One region of the Flavobacterium sp. YJ01 genome, then DNA from elsewhere that is predicted to be linked to it. Evidence: riboswitches for the same ligand, from Rfam matches in the RefSeq annotation. Region 1 holds a riboswitch; each other region holds the start of a gene.
The links. A riboswitch is a leader RNA that binds a small molecule or an ion and turns the genes downstream of it on or off. The one in region 1 is predicted to bind S-adenosylmethionine.
Positions count from the first base shown of each region.

Region 1 (3,630 bases):
AAAAACAAATTATTTGACTGGAACTTACAAAAAGCCAGTTTTTACTATCAATCCGAAGAATCCATTTTTGCTGAAATATAAAGGTGAAGGAAAATGGAATTAAAATATAAATTAAGTATGAAACATATTTTGCCCTTAATTCTTGCGCTTTGTTTTTTTACAAATTGCAGTAAAGACGATATCGAATCTAAAAATTACGATTATTATTACCCAACCGATGAAGCTTCAATTACAACCGAAAATATTCCAGGAAGCACTGTAACATTTGATCCGAAAGGAATTGCGATTTCGAATGATAAATTATATGTTGTAAATGGAGATGTTTTGGAAGTTTTTAATGCTCTAACATTAGCTCATATCAAAACAATTAAAGAGTATACAAAAGGAGCAACTACGATTCCTCTAACAAGTCTGACTTCGGTTTCTATTGATAAAGGACGCATTTACGTTGGAAGCACAGAATCTAGATTATTTGTTTTTGATGAAACTACAAATGCTGGAATAAGTACGGTTGGAAATGGTCAATGGTGGCAGACTTTTGTGCACGTTTTTGGTGTTGTTGTAAAAGACGGATTGGTATTCGTAAAAGAAAAAGAAAAATCGATAAAAGTATTTGAAACTTCTCAGATCACAGAAACCAGTGACTGGAATTTAAAGCCTATTGCCAAATTAAGTACTTTAAATGGTTACACAGAAGTCTATTCTTTAGATGTTTATGGAGGAAATCTAGTAGTTGCAGGAAGAGATGCCAGAAGTTATTTGTATTACAATATTGCTAATATTAAAGCTAATGCAACAGCTTCATTAACAACGCCAATTGAGCCTGAAAAAGTTCAATTTGTAGATATAAAGCCAATTGCGGTTTCTTTTAGTAAAGATTGGGCGGTCACTTCAGAAATTGTCGGAAGTGCCTCTTATTTGAGATTGTATCCAAAAGAAGAATTTAATAAAAAGAATTACAAAGCAGTTGTAAATGTGTCTGATATTTTAGGAAAAAATCCATTTGGGACTATCGTAGGAACGGCACAGCTTAACGATCGTATTTTCCTGTCTGATAATACCAATAAAAAAATCAGAGTTATAAAACTAAATAAGTCTACAATTGCAGAACAAAATAATTAATTGATTTTTTGTTTTAAAGTTTTAAAGCCTGTAAATAAATTATTTACAGGCTTTTTTTTATTTCAAAATATTGATATTCAGTATTTTATTTGGTTTTAATTAGTTCTTTTTAAAATAAAAACTAAAAAAACACAAACAAAACTTGACTAATTCGGTAGAATTAGTATATATTTGTATCGCAGAAAAATTATAAAATGATACTTATCCAGAAAGACTGAGGGAATAGGCCCGATGAAGTCTTAGCAACCTGTTGCCAAATAAGGTGCTAAATCCTTCCCGCTTTGCGGGACAGATAAGAAAAAGATTTGCTCAAAATCTGAATAAGGTCAATATTAGAAAACTTTATTTTTTTAAAATGAAAACAGATACTATTTATGCCGGTTATGAACTTTTGAATTCGATGTTTGAAGAAAATAGTCTTGCTGTTTTTCGAATGCGAAAGCATTAACAAATCACATAAATTTTCTTTTAATAAAATGCTAATGGCTTGCACATTGGCCACAAATTCTTTTGTCTAATTCTAAAACTAAAAATAAAATGAAAAAAATAATACTAGGTTTTGCCTTATTTCTTGCAGCTTTTCAAACTCAGGCGCAAGAAAGTAACTTGCAATTAAAAGGAACAGTTGTAGATACCGTTGCACAATATGTTTATTTGCAAAAGTTTCATAATAAAATGTTTACCACAATTGATTCTGTAAAAGTAAAAGACGGAAATTTTGTTTTTAAAACTAAAGTTAAAACACCAGAATTATACGGTTTAAGTGTAAATACAGCAGATTCTCCGTTGTATATTTTTCTTGAAGAAGGACCAATTACAGTTAAACTAAGTCCAAGAAAATATTATACAAATTCTGTTGTTGAGGGTTCTGAAACACAAAATTTATTTGAAACATACAAAAAAACAAAAGAAGTAGAAATCAGTAAATTCATTACAGAACATCCAAAATCGATTGTTTCGGCTTATGTTTTATACAGAAATTGGTCGTACCGCTTAACGCCTGAACAGATTACACAAAATATTGCTTTACTGGATAAAAGCCTTCAAAATATCACTTACGTGAAAGAACTAAAAGAACTGGCTATTGTACTTGACGGTTTAGCAGTTGGAAAAAAAGCTCCTGATTTTACGGCAAATAATCCTGATGGAAAAGCGATTCGTTTTTCTGAAAACTTAAATGGATACACTTTAGTAGATTTCTGGGCTTCTTGGTGCGGTCCATGCCGAAGAGAAAATCCAAATATCGTGGCAGCTTACAAAGAATTTCACGATAAAGGATTTAATATAATCGCTATTTCTTTAGACAAAAAGAAAGAAAATTGGATTAAAGGAATTCAAGATGACAATTTAACTTGGACTCACGTTTCAGATTTACTTTTCTGGAATAGTGCCGTTGCAAAATTATATGGTGTGAGAGCTATTCCCGCCAATTATCTGGTAGATTCTAAAGGAATTATTGTTGCAAAAAATCTTCACGGAGAAGAATTGCAAGCTACACTTAAATCGCTTTTAGAAAATAAAATTTAAGAAAGAAAATACACAATTTTGTCATCCTGACGAAGGAAGGATCTTCACAAGAAACTCCACACAGAAAATCACCAATCTTTGTTGATTTTGCAACAAAGATTCCTCGTTCCTCAGAATGACAAGATTGCGGAAATTCAACCAATAATACAATTTGTTAATTAAAAAAATGCTAGGGAAATGAATGCTATTGAGCCAACTACAAAAACAACAGAATCTGAGTGTTACTTTTCTAAATTTAGAGAAAACACCGTAGGAATAGATCATACTTTCGAATCGGTTTACGGAGAACAAAATTTGATTTACGCAGATTGGGTTGCCAGCGGAAGATTATACACGCCAATTGAAGATATTATGCGCCATAAAATAGGTCCGATGATTGCCAATACGCATTCACTTTCTAGTCAGACAGGAAAAACTTCTACTTACGCATACAATTACGCCAGAGATATTATTAAAAAATCGGTTAATGCAAATCAATATGATGTTTTGGTTACAACGGGAACTGGAATGACTGCTGCATTATCTAAACTTCAGCGTATTATTGGTTTGAGAAAAACGTATGAAAATGAAAACGAAAAACCAGTAGTTTTCATTACACATATGGAACATCATTCCAACCAAGTTCCATGGTACGAAACCAATGCCGATGTTGTGATTTTGCCTGCTGATGAAAATAATTTGGTAGATCCTAAAATTCTTTCGACAGAAATAAAAAAATATGCCGATAGAAGTTTGAAAATCGGTTCGTTTACAGCTTGTTCTAATGTTACAGGAATTATAACACCTTATCACGAATTAGCCAAAATCATGCATCAGAATGGAGGATTGTGTTTTGTAGATTTTGCGGCTTCAGCTCCGTATGTCAAAATCGATATGCATCCAAAGGATCCAGAACAGCAATTGGATGCGATTTTCTTTTCGCCTCATAAATTTTTGGGTGGACCTGGAACTTGCGGTATTTTGGTTTTCAACGAAAAATTA
Region 1 covers NZ_CP119757.1:4,189,652-4,193,281, forward strand. Annotated here, with positions in the region: gene P0R33_RS18465 (hypothetical protein) at 1-103, shown strand, start outside; gene P0R33_RS18470 (hypothetical protein) at 118-1,122, shown strand; SAM riboswitch class I at 1,321-1,421, shown strand; gene P0R33_RS18475 (TlpA disulfide reductase family protein) at 1,660-2,649, shown strand; gene P0R33_RS18480 (aminotransferase class V-fold PLP-dependent enzyme) at 2,827-3,630, shown strand, end outside.

Region 2 (3,630 bases), 1.8 Mb from region 1:
TACCCCGATAGCTATCGGGGCTGAGATACTAAGGTTCTAAGTTTTTTATTCTATTTCTTTTAGGTTTTTAAACCTGTAATCTTTTTAATAATTTGGGCGTGTCCCTCCGGGCCGGGCTATCCGTTACAAGTCCTCGCTCTTCCTTCGTCAGGCTGTGGGCTTTTCACTTCTATCCCTCACGCAGATTCGGTTTCAATTGTCATTATGAGTAACGAAACAAATTCAACCTTTTTTCTGAATCCTCATTTTTGTCATTCCGACGAAGGAGGAATCTTCGTTAGTTATTTACATTATGTAGATTCCTCCTTCGTCGGAATCATAATTATACTTTATGATTTTTTAAAATCAATATTTAAATCTCCATTTTGTATATCACTATACCAACCATCAATAGATAATTTGTATTTATAATCTTTTGGAAGAATTTCAATTAGATCTTTAACAATTGATTGTATTAATTCAATGTGATCAGTCGGCTTACCTTCTGGATGTAATATTATTGACAAGAGACCTTTTTTAAAACTATAATAAAATAAATTCCCGTAAGAACTCCAATCTTTATATTTCCCATATTTCTTAAATGAATATTTTATCATTAACTCATCCAATAAATCAAAATGCTCCTCTTCCATTTCAACATTCTTAAATTAATTAAACAACAATTCTACTCAAAAACCGGCGCAACTCTTGGCTTATAATCCTTCGCAACCTCAGCCATTAATCGAATATGATCTGGAGTTGTTCCGCAACAACCTCCAATAATATTGATTAAATTATCTTCTAAATATTCTTTAATGAATACCTGAGTCTGTTCTGGCGTTTCATCGTATTGTCCGAAAGCGTTTGGCAATCCTGCATTTGGATGCGCCGAAACATTAAAACTTGTATTATGTGCCAATGTTTTTAAATATGGTTTCAGCAAATCGGCTCCAAGTGCGCAATTGAATCCTACGCTTAATAACGGAATATGTGAAACTGAAATCAAAAACGCTTCAACTGTTTGTCCAGAAAGTGTTCTTCCCGAAGCATCGGTAATTGTTCCTGAAACCATAATTGGAATATCAAGATTACGTTCTTCTTTTACTTCTTCAATGGCAAAAAGCGCAGCTTTTGCATTTAATGTATCGAAAATCGTTTCTACTAAAAGCAAATCACAGCCACCGTCCATTAAAGCTTCTGCTTGTTGTTTGTACGCAATTCGTAAATCGTCAAACGTTACGGCTCTGTAACCTGGATCGTTTACGTCTGGTGACATACTTGCTGTACGGTTTGTTGGTCCGATTGAGCCCGCTACGAAACGCGGTTTTTCTGGATTTTTAGCAGTAAACTCATCGGCTACTTGTCTTGCGATTTTAGCCGATTCGTAGTTTAACTCGTAAACCAAATCTTCCATGTGATAATCGGCCATACCGATTGTCGTTCCTGAGAAGGTATTGGTTTCTACAATGTCAGCACCAGCTTCATAATAAGCGGCATGTACATCGCGGATCGCTTGCGGTTGTGTTAAGGATAGTAAATCGTTATTTCCTTTTAACGGATGTGGAAAATCTTTGAAACGCTCTCCTCTGAAATCTTCTTCTGAGAAATTATAGCGTTGCAACATTGTTCCCATTGCTCCATCTAGGATTAGGATATTTTTTTTTATTGCTTCTTGAATTGTTATTGCCATGTCTTTTTTTCTTTAACTTCTAAGATACTAAGGTTCTAAGATGCTAAGTTTTTTTTATTATGATTGTGAAGTTTAAACCTAACAGGTTTTAAAAACCTGTTAGGTTTGCTTCGGATATTTTTTTCACATTAATTCCAAAAACACACTATTGCTGGCTCATTAGCCCCGATTGAAGTGGAAATTATTTTGTCTGCCGCGGCGGACAAAATGATTGCAACGAAAAGCGGGAACTATTGACTGCAAAAATGCGCCAATGATTCGCTCCTGATACAGAATCTGTTTCAGTAAATATTGTATGTTGTCTGGAAAAGTTTTGAGAAATACTTGTGTGTATTTGTGTTATCTATCTTGAATACTAAAAATGCAGTATAAAAGTAGAATTTAGCACCTTCTTTATGGTAAAGGGTTGCTAAGGTTTCATCGGGTCTATCCCTCCGCCTTTCGTGATAACGAACAATAATTTTAAGAACAGTGCAAAGGTATGAAATGGCAATTCGATTTGCAAATGTTTTTTTCTAAGGTACTGAGGGACTAAGATGCTAAGGTTCTAAGGTTAGAAATCTAGTTATGTTTTATTTGGTTTAAGAATTTATTCCTAAATTCTCGAAACTGTCATTATTTTTTTTTACTTGCTCTTGCAATAGGATTAAAATCTAAACAAAGTTGAAGCCAATATTCCATATCCTGATTTCTTGTCCAGCCAATTTCGGTAATAAAAACATAATTTTTCATTGGCTTTTCGGCATTTGGCATTGGTAATACATCGTCTCTTTCTATCGCTTTAAAATAATCTGCATCATCTATTCTGCATAGCAAAAGGTTTTCTCCGACTTTTTTGTCTAAGCGAGTTCCACAGCATAATTTGTCATCTACCATGAAAACAATACCACCAAACATTTTCTTTTCAAAAAAATCTGCTTCTTTATGCTGGAGAAACGTTCTAATTCTCTTTACATTATCTTCGTCGAAAGCCATACTTTTAGTTTCTAAGGTTCTGAATTTACAGTTTATTCTCTTTTCGAGGCTTATATTTTAAGAACACTTTCATCACTTCTTCATGTTCTATGAATTCATTATTTTCTGCCTGAACAAGTCCAATTTCAATTTCTTCTCTTTCTTCAATTTCTTCTTTCGATAGATTTTCAAACCAATCTTCCATAAGTACATTATCTATAATATGTTATTTCAAAATTTTGTACCTGATTTAGATAAAAATAATTTGTAATCAATTTTTCTAAAATATCGATTTTCTCTTGAAGTCGTTTTCCTCTTTTGCTTCCTTCCCCCTTTCCATCTCTAGCATCATCTTGATTATATGGATCCTGACTTTCTTCGTCTGCAACATATTGAATCAACGCTTTGATATACAAATCTTTTTGTTTTTTAAAATTGTATTTCTTTTCGTAATATTCTTTTCTCAATTTTAATTGGTAAATTGAATATTCCACAGAGGCATTTAATCTTTTATGTTGATGGCCAAAATAAGTTCCACCGTAATTTAATTCCCCATAAAGTCCGTTTATTGCTCTATATAATTTAATTAATGTTTCTCTTTCTGTTTTGAACTCTTTTTCTCCATTTTTTTGTTTAAGATAATAAGTATATATTAAACAAAATGAGTCTTCACCTGCTTCACTGCCAAATGTTATATCTTCTTTTTCTCCTTTTTCATTGATATAATATTGCCATGAAGTTCCTGCATAAGATTCTTCTGGATTTGAAGGGAAATCTGTCTTAAAAACAGGGAAAAGTTTTTCTATTTTGTTCAATTTATTTCTGGAAATTAATACTGAATCAGTACCTTCTTCAACATAAATAAGAACCTTTTCTTTTTCAAGCTTTAAATCGTCGTACAAATGTGGCAGACATGTTGTATCCTTTTTTTCAGATATTTTCACTTTAGCTTTTACTGGTTCTTTTTTTGTTTTTTGGCATCCCATTACAAAACTCAAAAAAACCAA
Region 2 covers NZ_CP119757.1:2,346,178-2,349,807, forward strand. Annotated here, with positions in the region: gene P0R33_RS10245 (hypothetical protein) at 330-632, opposite strand; gene P0R33_RS10250 (homocysteine S-methyltransferase family protein) at 665-1,669, opposite strand; SAM riboswitch class I at 2,006-2,122, opposite strand; gene P0R33_RS10255 (TfoX/Sxy family protein) at 2,285-2,644, opposite strand; gene P0R33_RS10260 (hypothetical protein) at 2,670-2,828, opposite strand; gene P0R33_RS10265 (hypothetical protein) at 2,836-3,567, opposite strand.
Region 2: it holds a riboswitch for S-adenosylmethionine, as region 1 does, so the genes downstream of both, P0R33_RS10250 (homocysteine S-methyltransferase family protein) here and P0R33_RS18475 (TlpA disulfide reductase family protein) in region 1, are expected to answer to the same signal.

Region 3 (3,630 bases), 1.8 Mb from region 1:
ATACGTTACCAATAGATCTGTATAAAGACTTGCGAGTAAATCTCAAAAAGCATGACAAAGAGTTTTTGTATGAAACTTCGGTCGATACTGGCATTCCAGTTTTGCAAACTTTAAGAGATTTGTATTATTCGGGAGAAAAAATCACCAAAATTCGAGGTGTATTCTCAGATAATTTGAGTTATGTTTTTAATCGTTTTTCATCAGAAGATGTGACATTCTCTTCTGTCTTAAAAGATGCGAGTCTTTTAGGTTTAATGAAATCTACTTTTAAAGAAGATTTGTCTGGAAATGATACCGCTAGGAAACTCTTGATTCTTGCCCGAGAAATTGGAAAAGATTTTGAGTTTTCAGATATTAAAATTAGACCTTTTATTACAGAACAGCATCTCGAAAAGAATGGCGTACTAAATAAAGATGCGGTCGATAAAGCATTCAAAATTGCCAAAATTACTCAGGCAGAAAATCATGTTTTAAGATATGTTGGCGAATTTGATGTCGAAAGCGGCAATTTAGAAGTCAAATTGATTTCTGAGCCCATAGATTCTGCTATCGGACAATTGAAAGGTTCGGATACTATTTTTGAAATTTATACAAAATCGTACGCTAATGTTCCGATTGTAATTCAAAGCGCACCGCCGTGTAAACAAGCTATTTCGAGGGGAATTATAAGTGATATTTTGAAAATTGCCGAAAAAATTAGAAATAAAGAAGCGGTCTGGCTGTAATTTTTTTTAAAAGTAGGAAAGAAAAAGTTTAAAGTTCTTTGATAAGCTGATTTGTCAAGCGAAATTAGTGAGAAAAGTCAATATTTTTGTAGGTTTTTTACTCTGTTTGTTTTTGTAAGACGGTATTTGTCGTAAAAAAACACAATTTTAACGAATTTTGTAATTAAATTCTTGATTTTCATTTGTGTAATAAAAAAAATAGTTGCATATTTGTTATACCCAAAAACTACTAGAAATCAAATGAACTTAAAAGTCAACAAAATGTTTTGTGCCATTTCGGTTATTACCGAGGCTGGGTTGTCTATTGCTTAAAAATTGTAAGAAAACACAATATATAGTAAAAGCCTCCCGAAAAATTTTGGGAGGCTTTTTAATTTTACACAAATGCAGAATTTAAAAATAAAATATAAATCACAGATGAATAAATCCTTACAGGTGAACAATAAGATGTTTACTGTCGCGCTTATTTGCGTGCTGGTCTGTTGATACTAAAAAGTATAAATGAGTTTAAAAACTTAAACCCTTTTGGTATCTAAGAATCCAAAAGGGTTTTTTTATTCTTTTAAACGATTTAACACAAACATAAACGAGAAATAAAGATTATAAAACGCAAACTGAACTAAAACTTAATATCATGAGCACATTGAACTACTTAGCAGAAAAAATTTCAAATTTGAAAAACAGAAGGACAAGAAAAAATAATCCGCCGCTGCCAACAAACGAATTGGCTCACCCAAGATTCGGAATTACGGAAGAAGGAAAAAGTACAACGAAAAAAGTACCAAATTCTTTATTGTTTTTAATGTATTCAAAAGAGAATGAAACGCTTTTTATCTAAACAGAAAAGCGACATAAACTAGGTTAAAACCTGCTTAATTTTACTGGGCATTTATGTTCGGTAAATTTTTGCGTATAATAGTTTTTGCTAAAGTAAGACTCAGAAATTTAACAAACACTTTTAGATAAAATTTGTTTGTTTAAGAAAATAGTAGTTAATTTGCACCATTAAGTTCAAAAACGTATTGAAATGTTATAAAGAAAGGACGAGGGATTAGACCCGATGAATCCTTAGCAACCCTTCGGTAAAACGAAGAAGGTGCTACATTCTACCACGCCCAACGTGGAAAGATAACAACAAGAATTTTTTCTAGTTTACTCTAGTTTTTTCTTTCTAATATTTCCATAATACAAATCAGATAATACAACAGATTTGAAATTGGAAAATATACCAAACCCTATTATAATTCAAGATTTCATCACAGAAAGTGGTGCAACTTATCATTCTATACCTTTACATTTTACGCTGGCAGGGCAATCTTTGCACAGCGCGCCTATTGTTTTGGTTAATCATGCCCTAACGGGAAACGCTGAAGTTACTGGTGAGAATGGTTGGTGGAATAATTTAATTGGCGAAGGTAAAACGATAGATACTTCTGTTTATACCATTTTAGCTTTTGATGTTCCAGGAAACGGAACAAATTCTTTTTTAATCGAAAATTATCTTGATTTTACAGCTAGAGATGTAGCTAGAATTTTTGTTGAAGGAATTAAAGCTTTACAAATTGAAAAACTTTTTGCCATTATCGGAGGTTCTGTTGGCGGCGGAATTGCATGGGAAATTTTAGCTTTAGAACCAAACATCACAGAAAATCTTATTCCGATTGCGAGCGACTGGAAATCTACAGACTGGCTTATTGCAAACTGTTTTCTGCAAGAACAAATCTTGAATAATTCTTCAAAACCAATTGAAGATGCCAGAATTCATGCGATGCTTTGTTACCGTTCGCCAGAATCATTCAAAGAGAAATTTCAGCGTACCGTTAACCAAGATCTTTTGATTTTTAATATCGAAAGCTGGCTCGCACATCACGGGAAAAAACTACAGCAAAGATTTCAATTGTCTTCTTATAAATTAATGAATCAGTTGCTTAAAACAATTGATATTACTAGAAATAGTGAAAGTTTTGAAAACTTATTGTCCAAAACAAAAGCTTCAATTCATATTGTAGGAATCAATTCTGACTTATTTTTTACGGCCAAAGAAAATGTCGAAACCTACGAAGAATTAAAGAAATTTAAAGACAATGTTTTCTACAGCGAAATTGTTTCGGTTCACGGACATGACGCTTTTTTAATCGAGTACAAACAATTAGATCATTTACTTGCCGACATTTTTAAGGCAGAAACAATAAAGAAATAAAATGAAAGTATTAAAATTTGGAGGTAAATCGTTAGCAAACGGAGAAGGACTTAACAAAGTTGTTTCTATCATTTCTGATAAAGTAAGTCAAGGTGAAAAAATTGCCGTTGTAGTTTCTGCACGCGGAAATGCTACTGACGAATTAGAATTTATCTTAAGCATTGCTGCTAAAAACGGCAGTTACAAAGAATTATTAGAAAATTTCAAAAAATATCAAATATCAGATTATCCACAAGTTGATTTGTCTGAAGAATTTAATGTCTTAGATAAACTTTTTGAAGGAGTAAGCTTAATTGGGGATTACAGCAAAAAAATCAAAGATCAGATTTTGTCAAAAGGAGAATTGCTTTCGGCTAAATTATTGACAGCGATTTTGTTAGAAAAAGGAATTCCAGCAAACTTTGTTGATACAAGAGAATTGTTGAAAACCGATTCTAAATTTGGTGATGCGCAGCCTTTAGAGCAGCTTTCTAAGAAAAATGTAGTTAATTATTTCAAAACACATAACGGCGAAACGGTTAATATAGTTACAGGCTTCATTGGTTCCAACAACAACAACGACACAACTACTTTAGGTAGAAATGGCAGTAACTATACCGCTTCGTTAATCGCTAATTATTTGAATGCTGAAGAATTACAAAACTTCACGCACGTAGACGGAATTTACACGGCAAATCCAGATTTAGTTGCTGATGCTAAGAAAAT
Region 3 covers NZ_CP119757.1:2,364,505-2,368,134, reverse strand. Annotated here, with positions in the region: gene P0R33_RS10345 (aspartate kinase) at 1-725, shown strand, start outside; gene P0R33_RS10340 (hypothetical protein) at 1,360-1,563, shown strand; SAM riboswitch class I at 1,753-1,860, shown strand; gene P0R33_RS10335 (alpha/beta fold hydrolase) at 1,942-2,925, shown strand; gene thrA (bifunctional aspartate kinase/homoserine dehydrogenase I) at 2,927-3,630, shown strand, end outside.
Region 3: it holds a riboswitch for S-adenosylmethionine, as region 1 does, so the genes downstream of both, P0R33_RS10335 (alpha/beta fold hydrolase) here and P0R33_RS18475 (TlpA disulfide reductase family protein) in region 1, are expected to answer to the same signal.